Regions from separate parts of the Pseudarthrobacter sp. HLT1-7 genome, predicted to be linked through region 4. Evidence: riboswitches for the same ligand, from Rfam matches in the RefSeq annotation. Region 4 holds a riboswitch; each other region holds the start of a gene.
The links. A riboswitch is a leader RNA that binds a small molecule or an ion and turns the genes downstream of it on or off. The one in region 4 is predicted to bind thiamine pyrophosphate.
Positions count from the first base shown of each region.

Region 1 (4,979 bases), on a different contig from region 4:
CCCTCCATTTGTAGGGGTCGGTGCCGGCACCTGCGCCCAGTTCCGGCGTGGCGGACACCGTGCCGGACACCGGCGCGAGCAGACCGGCCAGGGTCAGGGCGAACGTGGACTTCCCCGAGCCGTTGGGCCCGGTAACGGTCAGCGCTTCTCCGGCGCGGATCCGGGCCGTGATGCCGGACTGCACAGGTTCCGGCGCGATAGCGCGGAACCCGCCGCGGACCCCGGACCGGCGGGGCCGTCCGCGGGAGACGGCCAGGTCCTCGGCGGCGAGCAGCAGCTGCCCCGCGGAGCCGCCCCCGGAGCCGCCGGATACGGCCGTGCTGCGTGCCCGGGTCTGCGGCACATAACCCGGAACCCAGACGCCCGCAGCGATGAGCATGTCCCGCGCCTGCGCCAGGACCTGGTCCGGCGGCCCGTCGATCAGCACGGCGGCCTCGGTGGCTGATCCCGGCTGCAGGACCACGATCCGGTCCACGAGGTCCTTCCAGATCGAGACCCGGTGCTCCACCACCACCAGGGTGGCCCCGGTCTTGTCGAGGCAGCGTCCCACTGCGTCGCGGACTTCCAGGACACCGGCGGGGTCCAGGTTTGCGGTGGGCTCGTCGAGCAGGATGAGCCCGGGGCGCATCGCCAGGATGCCGGCGAGCGCCAGGCGCTGCTTCTGCCCGCCGGAGAGCGACGACGTCGGGTGGTCCGGCGGCAGCCGGCCCAGCCCGACGTCGTCCAGCGCTTCCGCCACCCTCCGCCAGATCTCCTCCCGGGGCACGGACAGGTTCTCCGCACCGAACGCGACATCGTCGGCGAGGCGCGAGAGCACCACCTGGGTCTCCGGATCCTGCTGCATCAGCCCGGCCCGGCCGCGCTGTGCCCGCGGCGGGGCACCGTCGATCAGGAGGCTGCCGGTCTCGTCCGGGTCCTCGGCGTCCGCCGGCGCGCGTCCGGCGGCACGGCCAACGCCAGCGCCAGTGCCAGCGGCGCCGGCACGCCCTGTGGCACCGGCGGAGCTATCGCCCAGCACCCCCGCCAGGGCATGGAGCAGCGTGGATTTGCCGGCGCCGGAGGGCCCCAGCAGCAGCACGCGTTCCCCGGGCCGGATGTCCAGGTCCAGGCCGTTGACGGCGGGTTGGGTTCTTCCGGCGTGCCGCCAGCCCCAGCCGCGCGCGCTGACCGCGGCCGGGCGGACCCTGTCAATGGATGTCATCAGTCGAGTGCTGCCGTCAGGAGAAGACGGGTTCCGATGCGGCCTTCCGGGACGCGAAGGAGCCCAGCACCCCGGTCCTGGCCAGCCCGCGGGTGGCGAGCCAGGACAGTCCGCCGGCGATCAGGGCCCCGGAGATGGCGGTGAAAATGATGTAGGCAAGCTTGTCCCCGCCGGCGTAGGCAATGTTCCAACCCCAGGGCAGGAACGAATCGTTGAGTCCGCAGAACAGGCCCGCGCCGGCACCGGCCAGCAGCGAGACGGGAAGGTTGAACTTCTTGTAAACCACTGCGGCGAACACCAGCTCCGCGCCGAGGCCCTGCAGGAGGCCGGAGATCAGCACCGTGACTCCATACTGCGAGCCCATGATGAGCTCGCCGGTAGCGGCCACGGTTTCACAGAACAGGGCAGCGCCCGGCTTGCGGATGATAAGCATGCCCAGCACCGCCGGGATCATCCAGCCGCCGGCGTAGAGCCCGGTCAGCGGCGGGTAGAACGCGTTGACGGGTGCGGAAATAACGTTGGCGCCCTGGGACCAGGCCCAGAAGATCACGCCGCCGGCCACCGCGATCAACGCGGCCACCACAATATCCACCACTCGCCAGCTGTAACCGGGCCGGGTGAGTGCCTTGCGGGCAGAACCTTGCGCTGCAGATGTATCAGTCATGTCGTCCTCCTGAGGAACAGGAGGGGAGGGTGCTCCGGCGGGGCCGCGGCTTCCGCCGCCCCGCCGGGCACTCTGAGAACTCGACTCCCTTGCGCCGGTACTAACCGGATCAGGTTCGAGGGTCTGCGGCTGTCCGCACTCTCAGCGCCCACCTGCGGTTCCGCTGGATTTCTCCAGTGATGCCCGACGGCGGCGCTCCCCTGTCGTATTTAAGATCGCCCTGATGGGCGTTCCCCAGTTTACACCCGGCACGCCGCCCCGATTCGAAGAGCCGGCAGGGCAGGTGGCCATTTCGTTGGTTCGTCGGGGGCTTGGCCCTGGGGCTGGGAGGACACGGCTCAGGGACATGCTCCGCGCCGGGGCCAGCGGATGGACAGAGCGTCACTATGCCCAGGCCCGGGAGCGAAGAATGGGCATGTCCCCCTTGGCGACGCCAGATTCCACGCCGCCGGACCCGCCCAACGCCTGACCGGACGAGCCCAACGCGACGGGCCGCGACGTTCCTGCCCAGTTACTTCGGCGCCCGGCGCCACAAGCCCGCGGGAATCCGGGCCTTTCCCGGGCCGATGGGAGCTGTGGCGGCAGGTAACCGGGAAGGAGCGCCGCCAACGACCACCTGCGTCCGGCCAGATCAACGAAAATGCCCACTAGCCAACGGCGGCGAATTATCGGAGGCTGAACCACATGACCAACGCACCAGAGTCTTCCACCGGCTACGACCCGGACTCCGCGGAACCGCAGCCGCCCGGATCCCTGGCGGCGCTTATCGGCCGGATCCTGGCCGAAATCGACGAGCTGCAATTCCAGTCGTTCAGCAACGACGATGCCCTGGACCTCGGGATTCTCCTGGTGGAGCTCGGCCGGCAACGCTCGCACCCCATCGCCGTGGACATCACCAAAGGTGAGCAGGTGCTCTTCCACGCAGCGCTGGCGGGCGCCACCCCGGACAACGAACGCTGGATCAGGGCCAAGCAGCGCACGGCCGTACGCTACGAAGTCCCGTCCCTGCTCGTGGGTCTTCGGGCCCGGGCGGCCGGCGGGAGGATCGAGGACAGCGCCTGGTTCGACCAGCAGGTGTTCGCGGCCCACGGCGGCGCCTTCCCCATCTATGTGCGCGGAACCGGGGCCGTTGCCACGGTCACGGTGTCTGGCTTGCCGCAGAAAGCGGACCATGACCTGGTGGTGGAAGCCCTGTCGGAAATCCTCGGCCACACAACGCCGCCAGGCTAAGGTGTCCGGCGCCCGGCCGGGAACGCTAGGCTAGGGGAAGCCCTGTTTCCTCCCGCAAGGAGTTGCCAAGAATGAACATTTTCATCAAACTGCTCGGCACCGGCATCAGCCTGCTGGCCGGCTTCGTCGGCACCAAACTCGTCGACACCGTGTGGGAGAAGTCCACCGGCAACAAGCCGCCCAAGGGCCACGACGACGACATTCCCACCACGCTGCGTTCGGCCCTGACCTTCGCGCTGATCTCCGCCTCGGTCAGCGCCATCATCCAGGTCCTCGCAAACCGTGGCACCCAGCGCGCCGTCACCCGCTTCGCCAAGTCCCGGGACATCGTCTAACAACCCGGTCCCTGGGCGCCGGTGGTCCAGCTGGTGGGTACCCCGGACCCAATCACCAGTCGCCGGCAGCCGCGCCGCCGTCGTCCGTAAATCGGCGCTTCTTCGCCGCGTGCTGCACTACGGCCTCCAGCTCATCACTGCTCAGCAGTTCACGGTGCAGGTGTTTGGTGCGGTAGCCGGCCCGGCCCACCATATGGGCGGAGACCGGCACGGTCAGCAGCTGGAAGATCCAGGCCACCACGAGCACCGGCCACACCCACCAGGTGCGCATCTGCAGCCCGACGGCGGCGAGCAGCAGGAACAGTCCCAGCACCTGCGGCTTGGTGGCGGCGTGCATCCGGCTCATGAGGTCCGGGAAGCGCAGCAGGCCCACGGCCGCCGCCAGGGACATCAGCGCTCCGAGGACCATAAAGACGGCCGAGACGGCGTCAATCACGGTGTCGCCGGAGAAGGTTTCAGGATTCACGGGCGTGCTCCCGCCGGTCGGCCACGAACCTGGCAACGGTCACGGATCCGATGAACCCGATGATGGACACGGCCACCACCAGCATCAGGTTGTTCAGGTGCCGGTTGGCGGCCATGTCGATGCACAGCGCCGCGCCCAGGATGGCGAGCAGCACGTCGGCCGCCAGCACCCGGTCCAGCAGCGAAGGGCCCCGCGAGATCCGGATGATGGCGCCCGCTGCGGCCAGGGACAGCACCACCGAGGTGATGGTCAGGACAAGCTGCATCATGCGCCCACCTCCTGTTTCAGTGCGGAAAGTTCGGCCCGAGTGCCCATGATCCGGATCAGCCCGGCCTCGGTGTCGCGGACGTCCTTGCGGAGTTTGGCGGCATCCGTGGCATCACGGACGTTGATGCCGTGGATGTACAGCGTGGAGGTGGACCGGTCCACGTCCACCACCAGTGAGCCGGGGATGAGCGAGATCACGTGTCCGGTGGCGGTCACCAGCAGGTCAGAGTGGCTCCGCAGCGGGACGGCGACGACGGCGCTGATCACCGCGGGCCCCTTGGCTACGGCGAGGTACAGGACCTGGAAGCTCGCTGCCACGACCCTGCCGAGGAAGAGCACGGCAAAGGGCAGGGCCCGCAGCACGTTGAAGCGGCCGCCGAGTTCCACCGGGGGCAGGTAGAACAGCCTGGCCACCACGACGGCGACAAGGGAGCCGAAGAGCAGGTTGCCCGGGCGGAAGTCCTGCCAGAGGGCGCACCAGACGATCACCAGCCAGACCAGCAGGGGCAGTTCCTGGCGCAGCGAGATCCGTTTCCGGCTCATTTGCCGCCCCCCGGAGGCTGCGGCAGAGGCTGCGGCTGCGGCTGCGACAATGCGGGCACGGGTGCATCCTCGCCGAGCACGGCCTCGATGTAGGCCGTCCGGTCCAGCATCTCCCCGGCGGACTGCTCCGCCACCCGGAACAGCGGACCGGCGAACACCGTCAGCGCGACGCCGAAGATCACCAGCCCCAGGGTGGAGCCCACCATGGTCCGCGGCAACAGGGTGACGTTGCTCTTGCCGGCCCGGTCCCCCGTGGCTGCGTCCCCGGGAGCG
Region 1 is NZ_JBWZCH010000012.1:62,045-67,023, reverse strand. Features, by position in the region: gene AC50X6_RS12575 (ABC transporter ATP-binding protein) at 1-1,201, opposite strand, end outside; gene AC50X6_RS12570 (ECF transporter S component) at 1,218-1,865, opposite strand; TPP riboswitch at 1,934-2,077, opposite strand; gene AC50X6_RS12565 (heme-degrading domain-containing protein) at 2,550-3,095, shown strand; gene AC50X6_RS12560 (DUF4235 domain-containing protein) at 3,167-3,430, shown strand; gene mnhG (monovalent cation/H(+) antiporter subunit G) at 3,483-3,896, opposite strand; gene AC50X6_RS12550 (MrpF/PhaF family protein) at 3,886-4,164, opposite strand; gene AC50X6_RS12545 (Na+/H+ antiporter subunit E) at 4,161-4,706, opposite strand; gene AC50X6_RS12540 (Na+/H+ antiporter subunit D) at 4,703-4,979, opposite strand, start outside.
Region 1: another riboswitch for thiamine pyrophosphate. It lies ahead of AC50X6_RS12570 (ECF transporter S component); the one in region 4 lies ahead of thiC (phosphomethylpyrimidine synthase ThiC).

Region 2 (4,979 bases), on a different contig from region 4:
GATCGAAGGAAGGGAGGGCAGGGCCTCGCGGGCCCAGGCCGGGACGTCGGTGCCATTGCTGAGCGCCTCGCAGATGACCAGCACAAAGCGGTCGATCAGCCGGCGCAGCGGTGCGGTGGAGTGGGCGTAGGCGGCGCCAATGGCGGCCTGGACGGCGGCGTCCGGTACCGTCCCGTCAAAGGGGGTGTAGCCGGCGCCGCGGAAGAGCATACCGGCCGAGTGCACGATCGCCAGCTGCTGCGGGTCCGTGGGGTCAAGGGTGCGCAGGTACTCGCCGTAGCTCATCTCCCCGTCCCAGGGCTTGCCGAGGGCCCGGGTCTGCCGGTGGAAGTGCGCCAGGGAGCTCTCATCCGGGGCGGGCATGGTGCGCAGGATCCCGACCTTGCCTTCGAGCATGATCCGGGCCGCCGCCATCCCTGTCATCAGCGAAATCTGGGCGTTCCAGTCCTCCACCGGCAGCGGCGGGACCGCCACGATCCGGTAGCCGCCGTCGGGCAGCTGTTCGATTTCCTGTTCCGGCATGTTCAGGCTGGCGCCGCCGCGGAGCCGTTCCAGCTCCACCCGCTTGATCCCCACTTCCCTGAGCAGCTGCAGCACGGGGGCCGCGGTGCCGGCGTCGAGCTCGGCCTGCACACCCTTGTAGCTGAGCTTGGCGCGGCTGCGGACCTGCGCCCGGCGCACCAGGACCGCAGCGACCTCGGCGGCGGAATCGAGCTCGAATTCCCAGACGAAGGCCGCACACAGCTGTCCGGCGAGCAGGCTGCCGGCTGCCTCGCTGATGACCTCCGGGTGCAGCGGGATCCGGCCGCCCGGGGTGTAGAAGGTCTGGCCGCGGCGGCGGGTTTCGGCGTCGAGCGCCCCGCCGGGGGCCACAAAGGAGGGGACATCGGCGATGGCATAGAACACTTTGTAACCGTCACCGGAGCGGTCGATGAAGAGCGCCTGGTCCAGGTCGGTGGAGGACTCCGGATCGATGGTGACAAACTCGATGTGGGTGAAATTCAACTCCGGCAGCTCATGCCCGGCCACGGCCTCCTTGGCTTCCCGGAGTGCGTCCTCGGGAAAGGGTCCCGGCAGCTCCAGCGTGGTGCGCAGCGTGGTCAGCGCCGCGGCAAGCTGGTTCTGCTGCTGGTGGATGCTGGGCGTCAGGCGATGATGGGACACGAAAATCAGAGTAGCCCGATTCCCGCGATTAGTCTTGGATCATGAGTGCATCCCCGTCCGATCCCGCGCGTTACAACAGTTTCCTGAGGGATCTGCTCGGTGCGATGGCCTACGGCGAGCTGTCGGCCTTCGAGCGGCTGTCCTCCGATGCCCGGTATTCGCCCACCCTCCACGACCGTGCGGTGCTCGGCCGGATCGCTGTGACCGAGTTCCAGCACTACGAACTGGTCAGCGCACGGCTGGAGGAACTGGGCCTCGACGCGGAGGCCGCCATGCTGCCCTTCCAGCCGTCCGTGGACCACTTCCACGAGCGCACGCGCCCGGCGGACTGGTTCGAATCGCTGATGAAGGCCTACGTAATCGACACGGTCTCCGCCGATTTCTACCGCGCCGTGTCGCGCCACGTCGACGGCTCGACCCGGGAGCTGGTGGAGCGGATCCAGTCCGATGAAGCGGCGACGGCGGTGCTGCGCGAGCTCCTCAGGGCGGCCCTGGACGATGACCCACGGCTGGCGTCGCGGCTGGCACTTTGGGCGAGGCGGCTGTTGGGGGAGGCCCTGACCCAGGCTCAGCGGGTGAGCGCCGGGCTTACGTTCCTCGGCGGCCTGATCGGCGTGGACGCGGAACAGTCAGAGGAACAGATCCGCGGGCTGAGGGCCGAACTCGCGGCCGGGCACTCGAGCCGGATGAAGCAGCTGGGGTTGACCGGTTAGGTCCTTATCAGGACTCTTCCCCGAGAGGCCCGGCTCAGGCCTCCGCGGCGTCGAGCGCGTCGAGCAGGGCGCGGGCGGCGTCCGCGGGGTCATCGGCCTCGGTGATCGCCCGGACCACGACGATCCGGCGGCCGCCGGCCGCCACTACCTGCTCCACATTGCCCAGGTCGATGCCGCCGATCGCGAACCACGGCATGGTTCCGTTGGCGGTGCCGTCGTCCGTGCCGTTGTTTCCGGACCGGGCCCGGCGGATCGTCTCCGCGGCGTACCGCACCAGATCCAGCCCGACGGCGGCGCGCCCCGGCTTCGTGGGGGTGGCCCACACGGGTCCCACGCAGAAGTAGTCCGGCCTGCCGCGGCCGGTGGAGGCCGCTATTGCGGCGTCCACCTGGTCGGGGCTGTGCGTGGAGAGCCCGATCACGGCGCCCTCGCCGAGGAAGGTCCGGGCCGCCGCAAGCGGGAGGTCCTTCTGCCCGATGTGGAATACCGGCGCCCCTGACAGCGATGCAATGTCCGCCCGGTCATTGACCGCCCAGAGCCGGCCATGACGGTGGGCGGCCTGGTGCAGCACCTCCAGGAGCTCCAGTTCCTCGGCCGCCTCGATGGACTTGTCGCGCAGCTGGATGATATCGACGCCGCCGGCAAAGGCGGCATCAACGAAGGCTGCAAAGTCGCCGCGGTCCTTGCGGGCGTCGGTGCACAGGTACAGGCGGGCGGTGGTGTGGACGGCATCCTTGCTCATGCTCCCAGACTAGTAGTCGTTTTCGCTGGTTCGTCTGGGGTTGGGCTGAGCCTGGGCCTTTCGTGCCGCGGCGGAGAAGGCAACGGGGGACATGCCCATTCTTCGCACCTTGGACTGGGCAAAATGACACTATGTCCATCCGCTGGCCCCGGCGCGGGGCATGTCCCTTCGGGCGGGTGTCCAGTCCGCGGGGGACATGCCCATTCTTCGCACCTTGGACTGGGCAAAATGACACTATGTCCATCCGCTGGACCCGGCGCGGGGCATGTCCATGAGCCCGGACGCGTCAGCGCGCCCGGCCAGCGCGCCCCTCGTCCGGACCTACGAGGAACTAACGAAAATGCCCACCACTTCCCCTAAACTGGGGCCATACCGCGGGAGCCCGCCGCAACCGACCGCCACTGGCGTTCGGCGCCGGAGGGGCTGAGAGGGCGTCAGAGCCGACCGCTTGACCTGATCCGGCTAGTACCGGCGTAGGGAAGGAATCCTTGATGGGCACACCATCCGCCTCAGCTGCTCCCGTGTCTGACGACGCCGGTCATGACGCCACCGCCGGGAATTTTTACGACGTTGCCGTGATCGGCGGCGGCGTGGTGGGCCACGGCATCGCCTGGGCCGCGAGGCAATCGGGCCGGTCCGTCGCCCTGATCGACGACGCCCCCGGCAGCGGCGCCAGCTTCGCCGCCGCGGGCATGCTGGCCCCCGTGAGCGAACTCCACTACCGGGAGGAAGGCCTCCTGGAACTCATGCTCGAGTCCTCCCGCCTGTGGCCTGGCTTCGCCGCCGGACTCGACGGCAGCGCCGGGAACCCTGGGGACCCCGGGGGAACCGGTCTCCCCGGGGGAACCTGGAAAACCGGAACGGCCACCGGCTACCTCACGACGTCGACCCTTGTCATTGGGGCCGACGCCGCCGACCGCCGGGCGCTCACGGACCTCCGGACCGTGCAGCAGTCCTGCGGACTGACCGTGGAGCCGTTGACCGTCCGCGGGGCGCGCGGACGCGAACCGCTGCTCAGCCCGGGGATCTCCTGCGCGTTCGACATCCGCGCCGACCATCAGGTGGACCCGCGCCGGCTGCTTGCCCGGATCGCGGCGCTGCTGGCGGCAGATAGCCGGTACTCCGCTGTTCCCCGCCGCGCCGTAGGGCTGCTCTGGGAGGGCGGACGCGTCAGCGGAGTCGGTTTGGCCGGCGGCGGGACGGTCCGGGCAGGGGAAACGGTTGTGGCAAACGGGCTGGGCGCCGCCGGGCTGGCCGGACTGCCTGCCGGGCTGAACCTTCCGCTCCGGCCGGTCCACGGAGACATCCTCCGGCTCCGGGTGCCCGCCCACCTGCGGCCGCTGCTGGGCTCGACAGTGCGCGGCCTGGTCCGCGGGGTGCCCGTCTACATCGTCCCGCGGGAGGATGGCACTGTGGTGATCGGGGCGACCCAGCGTGAGGACGCTCCCGCCGATGGGGGCTCCGCAGGCGACGCCGTCTCCGCCGGGGGCGTCTACCAGCTGCTGCGGGACGCGCAACAATTACTCCCCGCCGTCGCCGAACTGGAGCTGCTGGAGGCCACCGCCAGGGCACGGCCCGGGACGCCGGACAACGCTCCGCTGCTGGGCCGGGTGCGGGACCGGGCCCCGGACCGCGACGGGGACGTCGGAGGCCTGATTATCGCCACCGGATTCTTCCGGCACGGCATCCTGCTGACCCCTGCGGCCGCAGAGATCTGCCGGCAGCTGCTGGACGGCACCGCGGACCCGCGCTGGGCGCGCTTCCGGCCCGACCGGTTCTCCGCCGGCTCCCCAACAACCCGCCCCCACGACAGCCGCACCCGCCCAGAGCACAGCAAGGAAACGGTATGAACATCAGACTCAACGGAACGGAGCACAAGCTCCCCGACGGCGCCTCCGTCAGCACCCTGGTCAGCCGGGTCACCGGCCGGAAATTGGCCCCGAACGGCCAGTCCGCGGACGGCAGGAAGCTCGGTGTAGCGGTGGCCCGCAACGCCGAGGTGGTGCCCCGCAGCCAGTGGCACGGCACCGCGCTCGCCGACGGCGACGACGTCGAGCTGGTCACGGCGGTACAGGGAGGATGAGGAACATGGAAGCAACCACCCGTGCAGCGGCCCCGGGAGTATCCGCGGGCATCAACGATCCGTTCACGGTGGACGGCGTGCAGCTGGGATCGCGGCTGATCATGGGCACCGGCGGGGCGCCGAGCCTGGCAGGCCTCGGGGCCGCGCTCCTGGCGTCCGGCACGGAACTGACCACGGTGGCCATGCGCCGCTACTCGCCCGCCGAGGCCGGCTCGCTGTTCCAGCTGCTCGTGGACCGGAACATCCGGGTGCTGCCGAACACTGCGGGCTGCTTCAC
Region 2 is NZ_JBWZCH010000018.1:36,188-41,166, reverse strand. Features, by position in the region: gene AC50X6_RS15545 (RNB domain-containing ribonuclease) at 1-1,164, opposite strand, end outside; gene AC50X6_RS15540 (ferritin-like fold-containing protein) at 1,206-1,877, shown strand; gene thiE (thiamine phosphate synthase) at 1,912-2,619, opposite strand; TPP riboswitch at 2,984-3,117, shown strand; gene AC50X6_RS15530 (FAD-dependent oxidoreductase) at 3,111-4,469, shown strand; gene thiS (sulfur carrier protein ThiS) at 4,466-4,702, shown strand; gene AC50X6_RS15520 (thiazole synthase) at 4,708-4,979, shown strand, end outside.
Region 2: another riboswitch for thiamine pyrophosphate. It lies ahead of AC50X6_RS15530 (FAD-dependent oxidoreductase); the one in region 4 lies ahead of thiC (phosphomethylpyrimidine synthase ThiC).

Region 3 (4,979 bases), 140 kb from region 4:
GAATGACGATCTTCGGACCACGAAGGTCTTCGAGGATCTCAGCCGTAACCGTTACCTTGGCCAGGTCCGCGGCAGCGGACGTCACCTTGTCGCCGTCCACCAGGAGCAGTGCGGGCAGCGCAAAGGTGCTGCCGGCTCCACCGGGGACGCGGTTCAGGGTAACGAAGTCTCCAACGGAAACCTTCTCTTGGCGGCCGCCTGCGCGGACAATCGCGTACACCACTGGGGAACTCACTTCTCTCGACGTTTATTACTAGATTTGCGTGCGGAACCTGGGTCCAAGGTATTTGGTCCGGCTCACGCTGTGCCTCTACGCCGGTGGGTTCCCCGGGGGAACCCATGAGCTATCCCGTGGACAATACTGAAACGGATTGTCCTCAAGGTCATAACCCAAGTGTTGGCGTAAGCACCGAAGATTTAGACTACGCTAATTTTGCCTTCGGTCGCAAATGAGGCTGGTTCCGGCGGGTAGTTCGTGATAGGCGCCACTTGGCGGTGACCAATTGATACTGACCAATTGGTAGTGACCGAGTGGTGCCGCCACGACTTCCGGTACCGTGCCCGACTATCGTACAGGCCGGGGCGCGTCGACCGGGTCAGGCGTACAGCCTCGGCGCGTCGAAGAACTCCACTTCGTGGCCGGCTGACTGACGGAAGGCCAGCGCCATGGCCTCCCGCTCATGCCCCGAGGCCAGCCGGGCCGCCGCATCCGTGTAGGCGATCGCCTGCCGGGTCGCGGCGGCAAATTCCTCATCGGCGTAGGCCCGCAGCCACACGGCATAGGGGTGCGCTTCCGGCGCCCCGGCGGCCAGGAACTGTCCGTGCAGGGTTTCCCCCACCTCGGCGTAGAGCCAGAAGCACGGCAGGACGGCGGCCACCAGCACTCCGTAGCTGCCGGAGACGGAGGCGGCCAGCAGATGGTCCACGTAGGACTTGGTGACCGGCCCCAGCCCCAGGTCTGCCGTGCGGGTGCTGAGCCAGTTCCGGTGCAACCCGGACTCGACCTCAAGGCAGTTCTGCGCGGAGCGCGCCCAAAAGAGTTGTTCGGCTTCGGTGGGCGCGATGGCCGCCGCCCGGGCCAGCACGCGGGAGTAGCCGTTGAGGTACCGGGCGTCCTGCGCCAGGTAGTAGGCGAAGTCTTTCTCCGGCAGCGTGCCGTCGGCCAGCGCCTTGATGAACTCCAGCCCGTAGATCGCCTCAAGGTCCGCGGCGGCGCTGTCCCGGAGGGCGGCGGCGAACTCGCCCTCCGCGGGCGCGTGGTGCCGCGGGCCGGCATGGTGCTGGGTCAGATGCTGCACGTGGTGGAAATGGTGGACCGGGCCGTTCCCGGTTCCGACGCCGAGACGCTCCGAATCGCGCAGCGCACCCGCCAGCCACGGTTTGACCTCGCGGAGCGCCGCCTCCCAGTCCCCCACACGGACCTGCACGGTGGCGATCGCCGAGGACAGCGAGCAGCCTGTGCCGTGGCTGTTGCGGGTGGGCACCCTCTCCCCCGGCACCACCACGACGTCCTGGCGCAGCAGTCCGCCGGTGTTGACGAGCGCATCGGGGCAGCCGCCGTCGACGCTATCGTCCCCCGGGCCGGCGACGGCGCCGGCACCACTGTCGAGGTGGCCACCTTTCACAAGGACCGTGGTGCCGGCCAGGGCGGCGAGCCGCTTGCCCTGGTCCAGGGCCTCGTCCCAGTCCGCGGCGACGGGTTCCCTGAGCAGAATCGCCAGTTCCGCAAGGTTGGGCGTGATGAGGTCCGCGTAGGGGAGCAGCTCGTGCAGGGCCGCCTCGGCCGACTCCTGCAAAAGCCGGTCTCCGCTCGTAGCCACCATCACCGGGTCAAGGACAACGACGCCGGGCCTTGTCTTTTCGAGCCAGCCGCGGACGGCGTCGATCACGTCGGCGTCCCCCAGCATGCCGATCTTGACGGCGTCGATACTGATATCCGCGCTGATCGCGTCCAGCTGAGCGGTCAGGAACGCCGCCGGCGGGACGTGGACGGCGCTGACGCCCCGGGTGTTCTGGGCGGTCAGGGCCGTGATCGCCGCCATGCCGTAGCCGCCGTGCGCCGCAATGCTCTTCAGATCGGCCTGGATGCCTGCCCCGCCGGAGGGGTCCGAGCCGGCGATGGCGAGCACGCGCGGGATCCTGGGCTCGGCGGTGCGCGGGGCGTGCGGCAGAAGTGCGGCCGCAAAAGTCGATACTTCTAAAGTGGGGACTGCAAAGGCGGATGAAGCCAAGAGAGACATCCCTTCGCCGGTGCTAACCGGACAGGTTCAACGGGTCTGGATCTCAGCCGGCTCGATGCGCGGCACCCCGTGTCAGTGCTTCAGCCTAGCCGTACCGCCCAACGAAGTCGCGTTAACGAAGTCGCGGGTGCTGCCCGGACCCTGCGCATCGCTACGCCGGGTCCGGACCGCACCCGCGACTTGCTGAACTGCTGCTCTACTGAAGTGCTGCCGTGTTGGGCTGTTACAGCTCCGACGCCGGTACGCCGACGCCGAGGATGATCGGCTGGTTCGCGGCCGGCTTCACTGCTGCCGGTGCGGCGGCGGGAGCCTTGGCCTCGTGCACTTCACCTGCTGCGGGCTGCGTGGCGGTCCCGCGGTGCTCCGCGGCCTCACGGTGTTCAACGGACGTCGCGTTGGCTGCACCCTGGGCACGGCTGGCGCTCCGGTTGCGGCGGCCGCGGCGGGCGCGGGAGGTGCCGGCCTCGGCTTCGGCCTCGGTCTGGGAACCGGGCCCCTGGACACGTCCCGGTCCGGTGCCGCCGGCGCGGGCCGGAGCCGCCGCAGCTGTCCGGCCTGTGGCCGGCTTGCTGTCGTCGGTTTCGCCCAGTTGGGCGAAGGCTTCGGTCAGCAGGTCCAGGGTCAGGGCCGTTGCCGGGGACTCGTCCGCGTGCTCGACGAACGGCAGCGCGACTTGCTCGCCGCCGAAGGTCAGCACGGCAGCGGGCCGTCCGGCAGCTTCCTCCGTGGCGGCGAACTGCGCGACGGCGTCGACGGCGGCCCGACGCGCCTCGGCGTCGGCCTGGCGGGTTCCGGCGTCGGCGTCCCCGTCGTGCAGGTGCGCGGCGTGCGCCGCTGCGGCAATATTCGCCAGGGCGGCGCGGGTTGTCTCGGCCTTGGCGTGGCGCTCGGCCTCGGTGGGCTCGGCGTGGACTGGTGCCTGGGCGGACTGGTCCTCCGCGCCCTGGCCGCCCCGGCCGCGGCGGCGGCCTTTGCGCTCGGTCCGTGCCGCGGGCTGGCTCTCGGTCCGCGGGACGTAGTGCTCGGCAGCAACCGTGTTGGCCCGGCGGTGCTCCACCGGCTCGTCGTGGGTGACAATGCCGCGGCCATCGCAGGTTTCGCACTGTTCGCCGAAGACTTCCAGCAGCCCGGTGCCCATCCGCTTGCGCGTCATCTGCACGAGCCCCAGCGAGGTCACCTCCGCCACCTGGTGCTTGGTCCGGTCACGGCCCAGGCACTCCACCATGCGGCGCAGCACGAGGTCGCGGTTGGACTCGAGCACCATGTCGATGAAGTCGATGACGATGATGCCGCCGATGTCGCGGAGCCGGAGCTGCCGGATGACTTCCTCTGCTGCTTCGAGGTTGTTCTTGGTGACGGTTTCCTCCAGGTTGCCGCCGCTGCCGGTGAACTTGCCGGTGTTGACGTCCACCACGGTCATGGCTTCGGTGCGATCGATCACGAGGGACCCGCCGGAGGGCAGGAAGACCTTGCGGTCCAGTGCCTTGTGGATCTGCTCGTCGATGCGCCAGGCTGCGAAGATATCCGCGTCCTTGGTCCACTTCTCGAGCCGGCCCACGAGGTCCGGAGCCACATACGTGACGTAGGCCTCGATGGTGTCCCAGGCTTCCTCGCCGGAGACAATCAGCTTGGAGAAGTCCTCGTTGAAGACGTCCCGGACCACCTTGATGGTCAGGTCCGGTTCGCCGTAGAGCAGTTCAGGGGCGAGCATCTTGGTCGACGTCGACTGGCTCTCGATCCCTTCCCACTGCGCACGGAGGCGGTTGATGTCGTGCGTGAGCTCTTCCTCGGACGCGCCCTCGGCCGCGGTGCGGACAATGACGCCCGCATCTTCCGGCAGGCGGTCCTTGAGGATCCGCTTGAGGCGGTTGCGTTCGACGTCGGGCAGCTTGCGGGAGATACCGGTCATGGAACCGCCGGGCACGTACACGAGGTAGCGGCCGGGCAGTGAGATCTGGCTCGTGAGCCGGGCGCCCTTGTGGCCCACCGGATCCTTGGTGACCTGGACGAGGACGGAGTCGCCGGACTTCAGCGCGTTCTCGATCCGGCGCTGCTTGCCCGCGAGGTTGACGGATTCCCAGTTGACTTCACCGGCGTAGAGCACGGCGTTGCGGCCGCGTCCGATATCAACGAAGGCGGCTTCCATGGAGGGCAGCACGTTCTGGACCCTGCCCAGGTAGACGTTGCCGATCAGGGAGTCCTGCTGGGTTTTGGAGACGAAGTGCTCGGCCAGGACACCGTCTTCCAGGACGCCGATCTGGATTCTGTCGTCGCGCTGGCGGACGATCATCTGGCGGTCCACGGACTCGCGGCGGGCCAGGAACTCCGCCTCGGTGATGACGGTGCGGCGTCGGCCGGTGTCGCGGGATTCGCGGCGGCGCTGCTTCTTGGCCTCGAGGCGGGTGGAGCCCTTGAGCGACGTGACCCGGTTGTTGACCGGAGCCTCGCTGGCCGCGCGCGGCGCACGGACACGGGTCACCGTGTTGGGCGGATCGTCGTCCTCCCCACCGGTCAGTTCCAGGTCCTGGTCACCCCGGCGACGGCGGCGGCGGCGGCGGGACGTCACGCCGTCGGCCAGCGTCTCCTCGGAACCTTCTTCGGTTTCCCCGGTGGAACCGTCGCCGTCGCCTTCCCCGTCGGGCTCGGTCTCAGTATCGGTCTCGGCGGTGCGGCTGCGGCCACGACGGCCACGGCTGCGGCGACGGCGGCGGCCGTCGCCATCTTCGCCTTCCTCGCCTT
Region 3 is NZ_JBWZCH010000006.1:161,065-166,043, reverse strand. Features, by position in the region: gene rplU (50S ribosomal protein L21) at 1-223, opposite strand, end outside; gene AC50X6_RS08175 (bifunctional hydroxymethylpyrimidine kinase/phosphomethylpyrimidine kinase) at 597-2,240, opposite strand; TPP riboswitch at 2,223-2,320, opposite strand; gene AC50X6_RS08170 (Rne/Rng family ribonuclease) at 2,464-4,979, opposite strand, start outside.
Region 3: another riboswitch for thiamine pyrophosphate. It lies ahead of AC50X6_RS08175 (bifunctional hydroxymethylpyrimidine kinase/phosphomethylpyrimidine kinase); the one in region 4 lies ahead of thiC (phosphomethylpyrimidine synthase ThiC).

Region 4 (4,979 bases):
TCCAAACATACAGCCCGGACTTGGTGGCGGGATCGACGCCGGCAGCAAGTTCGGCGAGCTGCCGGACGTAGCGGGCGGCCTGGTCCACACCGAAGGGCATGTCCTCCTCGGCGGCCCAGCTTTCAGCCACGTCCGCCAGGACGTCGCCTTCACCTTCGGTCTCGTAGCTGAGGAGATCGGCGAGGGCCCGGAGCATAGCCGGCGGGACGCCGAGCAGGGAGTCGCTCGCCACGTCCACCATCGCGAGCCCGTAGTCGGCACCGGCGGCGTGGACGGCGGTCCCGGCCAGGTCACCCAGCCGTTCGACTTCGAAGTCACTGATGTCCGGGATCCGGACGGACCCCTCCCCGGCGGCATCCCCGCCGTCGAGGGCGGCCGCGCGCTTGAGGGCTTCATCGTGGGTGGAGACAAAGATTTCGGTGAATCCCATGGATCTCGTCCTTATGTTCGGCGGCGCTGGTCCGCTGTTTTCGGCGTCGCTTCAGCCTAGTCGCTTCAGCCCTGCCCCGCCGAGGACTGGACATGCCCCCGGTGTCGACGGCGAAAAATGGACATGTCCTCACCTCACCCTGAGCAATGGACATACAGCCACTATGTCCATTTCCGGCCGCACGCGGTGGACATGTCCCAGAGACAACTGCGGCCGTGGGTAACTGCAGTGGGGATTCCCGCGGCGGCTCAGCGAACGGCCACGCGGATGCGGTTGCGCCACGGGTCCTCAAAACGCAGTTCGGCGCCGGTGTGGTGGGACTCCACTCCCGCGGTCTTGAGGCGGTCGGCGAGGGCGCCCACATCGTCGCCGGCCGGCACCTCGATCAGCACCTCGCCGAGGCCCAGGGTGTCCCGTCGGGGTCCGGCGCCGCGGCTGTTCCAGACGTTCATGGCCATGTGGTGGTGGTAACCGCCGGCCGAGACGAACAGCGCCTGCCCATGCCAGCCCGCCGTCTTTTCGAACCCGAGGGTTCCGACGTAGAAGTCCTGGGCTGACTGGACGTCGCCCACCTGCAGGTGGACGTGGCCGATGCCGGCGTCGGCGTCGCGCTGCCCGGCCACGGATTCCTCGGTGAGGAACTCGTCGAGGTAGCGCTGCGGCGGGAGGGCCAGGCTGTCCATGACCACGTTTCTGCCGTCCCAGGACCACGCATCGCGGGGACGGTCCCAGTACAGCTCGATCCCGTTTCCTTCGGGATCGGTGAAATAGAAGGCCTCGCTCACGAGGTGGTCCGCGCTGCCGGTGAAGGACTGGGGCTCATACTGGGCGGCGGTGGCGACAGTCGCGGCCAGAGAAGGTTGGTCCTCGAACAGCAGCGCAGTGTGGAAGAGGCCGGCTTCGCCGCGGGACGGGACGCTGAGCCCGGGCGCCGGGGCGAGGTGGACCAGCGGCTTCTGCCGACGTCCGAGGTACAGTCCGCCGTCCTGCTCGGCCACGATGTCCAGGCCGAGGGCGCGCTGGTAGTAGTCCGTCATGAGCAACAGGTCGCCGACCTTGAGCATCACGGTGCCCATGGTGAGTTCGGCGGGAAGAAGATCCCGGGTGCTGGCTGCTGCAGTCATGTGATCGCTCCGGTGCTTAGGCGGCCATCGACCTTCGATGACCTGTTCACTAGGATAATTACTTGAAGCTTCAATTTATTCCTGTGCCCGCCTCTGTTCCTGGCGGACCGGTTTTCCGCGCAGCACGCTGTGCTTGAGCTCGTGCAGCGTGGCCAGGCTGCTGCGGGGCCGCCGGGGCGGCGTCCGAGGAGGGTTCCGGCGTTCCGATCCGTGACGGCCTGCTGGTCATGGCCTGAAGCTTAAAGCCATATCCGCATCGCGATCCGCCGGCCCAGGGCATCCAGCCCCAGCTTCGCCTCGCGGGCACGCAGTGCCGCCAGCGCCTTCCCTGGCTCGGCAACTTCCTCGAAGCCGCAGCTCGCGTAAAACGGAGCGTTGAACGGAACGTCCGCAAAAGTACAAAGCGACATCGACTCATAGCCACGGCCCCTCGCCGCGTCGATGGCCGCCTCAACAAGGGACCGTCCGATCCCGCGCCCGGCAAAGTCGGGATACACCGAAAGTTGTTCCAGGTGCGCCTGGCCGCCGACTTCGTCAACGCGGGCGAAACCCACGGGCGGGTTTCCGGCGACCAGCATAAAAAGCGGCTCAATCGGCGTCGCCAGCTCCGGGGCCGGAAGCACGTGGTGCGCTAACTCCGATGCGAGGAGACGGTCGGCCGCTGCCTCGAGAACCGGCAGCGCCGCGAGGTCTTCCGGCGTCGCCGTCCTGACGCGGGGCACGGCCCTGGGTTGAGTCACGATGCCACGCTAGCACCGCGGCCTCCCTCGGCGCCGTCACACGCGGCCGGGCGCCGAAGCCCTGTGATAGCTTCGTCTACGACCACACGGGTGCCCTTGCAGGGGCTGAGATCGGGCTGAAGCAGCTTGCGACCGTTGAACCTGTCCGGGTAATGCCGGCGAAGGAAGTGAGTATTTCCGTGAATACGCAATTGACACAGCACAGCCACGTCCAAAATCAGCCAGGCCAATGTCAGCCCACGGCCCCCACCCAGTCGCTGAAATCCCGCTCTCTGGCGTTTACCACGGATGACGAGCACGGCATCCGCGTCCCGGTGACGGAAATCAAGCTGGCGGATTCACCGGGCGGCGTAGCGAATCCGCCGTTCCGGGTGTACCGCACCGCCGGTCCCGGGAGCGATCCGGTCCGGGGGCTGGAGCCGTTCCGCGGCCCCTGGATCGAGGCCAGGGCGGACACCGGACCCTACACCGGCCGGGAACGGACCCTGCTCGACGACGGAAAGTCGGCCGTGCGCCGGGGCGCCGCGTCGGCCGAGTGGCAGGGCACGCGCCCGGTCCCGCGCCGCGCCGTCGACGGCCGGACGGTGACCCAGATGCACTACGCCCGCAACGGCGTCGTCACGCCTGAGATGCGGTTCGTCGCGCTGCGCGAGAACTGCGACGTCGAACTGGTCCGCTCCGAACTGGCGGCGGGGCGCGCCATCATTCCCAGCAACGTCAACCATCCCGAATCCGAGCCGATGATCATCGGCAAAGCCTTCCTGGTGAAGATCAACGCCAACATCGGCAACTCGGCCGTGACCAGCTCCATCGCGGAGGAAGTCGACAAGCTCCAGTGGGCCACGCAGTGGGGCGCGGACACTGTGATGGATCTTTCCACCGGCGACGACATCCACACCACCCGGGAATGGATCATCCGCAACTCTCCCGTACCCATCGGCACGGTGCCGATCTACCAGGCGCTGGAGAAGGTCAACGGCGAGGCCAATGCCCTCACATGGGAGATCTTCCGGGACACCGTGATCGAACAGTGCGAGCAGGGGGTGGACTACATGACCATCCACGCCGGGGTGTTGCTGCGCTATGTGCCGCTGACGGCCAACCGGGTCACCGGAATTGTCTCCCGCGGCGGCGCGATCATGGCGGGCTGGTGCCTGGCCCACCACCAGGAGAACTTCCTCTACACCCACTTCGGTGAGCTGTGCGAAATCTTTGCCCGCTATGATGTCGCGTTTTCGCTCGGGGACGGGCTGCGGCCGGGGGCGACGGCGGACGCGAACGATGCTGCCCAGTTCGCCGAGCTGGACACCCTGGCCGAACTCACGCAACGTGCCTGGGAGTATGACGTGCAGGTCATGGTGGAGGGCCCCGGACACGTACCGCTACACCTCGTCCGGGAAAACGTGGAACGCCAGCAGGAACTCTGCAAGGGCGCCCCCTTCTACACGCTGGGGCCGTTGGTCACCGACATCGCGCCGGGCTACGACCACATCACCTCGGCGATCGGGGCCACGGAGATTGCCCGCTACGGCACCGCGATGCTTTGCTACGTGACACCCAAGGAACACCTCGGACTGCCCAACAAGGACGATGTGAAGACCGGTGTGATCACGTACAAGATCGCAGCCCATGCAGCCGATCTCGCCAAAGGCCACCCCGGCGCCCACGAACGTGACGATGCCCTGTCCAGGGCCCGCTTCGAATTCCGCTGGCGGGACCAGTTCGCGCTGTCGCTGGACCCGGTCATAGCCGAGGCGTTCCACGACGAGACGCTGCCGGCGGAACCGGCCAAGACGGCACATTTCTGTTCCATGTGCGGGCCGAAGTTCTGTTCGATGCGGATCAGCCAGGACATCCGGGACGAATTCGGCTCAGCGGACTCCCAGGCGGCCCTCGCCGGAATGGCCGCAGGGATGCGGGAGAAGAGCAAGGAGTTCCTGGCCTCCGGCGGCAAGGTCTATTTGCCGGAGCCTTCCGTGGGCGGACCCCCGGCCGTTTAGGACGCCTGGGCGTGCTGGCGCCGCCTGACCCCGGCGATGAACGCCCGGATGAGCCGGTTTCCCTCAGCAGAGTCCTGGGGCCGGTGCCCGCCCGCCGCGGTGCGGTGCAGGGCACCGGTTTCCCGCAGGTAGCCGGCGATCTCTTCATACAGCGGTTCCCAGCCGCCGGTCAGGACCAGGGTGGGCACGCCGGGGACGATCTGCAGCGGGGCTTCCCAGGGCGGCGCCTGCAGCCGCAGCCGGCGGGCCTCCCGCTGGTCTTCCGGGTCCGGGGAACCAAGGGTTGCCTGCGCCGGAGTGTGGGCCGCAAACACCCGGCGGACGAACTCGCGGTGGAAGTCCTCATCGCTGAGGTGCCGGCGGACCTCGAAAAGCGGCTGCATCAGGGCGCGGTGCGCGGCCGTCGCCGGAAGTTCCGCGGTGAGCGAGAGGCAGGCCGGTTCCACCAGCGTCAATGAGTGCACCAGATCCGGGCGTTCGACGGCGGCCATCATCGCGGCGATGGCACCCTGGGAATGCGCCACCACGTGGCCGCCGGCCTCGCCGCGGCCGTCGTCGGCCAGGGCACCGAGGACGATGGCGGCGTCGGCGGCGAAGTCCGTTTCCAGCGGCTCGGCGGCGGGGTCATAGCCGTGCCGGCGCAGGAACAGCGCGTCGTAGTTCAGCGCCATTCCGTGCTGTTTCG
Region 4 is NZ_JBWZCH010000006.1:25,794-30,772, reverse strand. Features, by position in the region: gene AC50X6_RS07395 (hypothetical protein) at 1-430, opposite strand, end outside; gene AC50X6_RS07390 (VOC family protein) at 679-1,554, opposite strand; gene AC50X6_RS07385 (GNAT family N-acetyltransferase) at 1,794-2,294, opposite strand; TPP riboswitch at 2,371-2,478, shown strand; gene thiC (phosphomethylpyrimidine synthase ThiC) at 2,474-4,294, shown strand; gene AC50X6_RS07375 (alpha/beta fold hydrolase) at 4,291-4,979, opposite strand, start outside.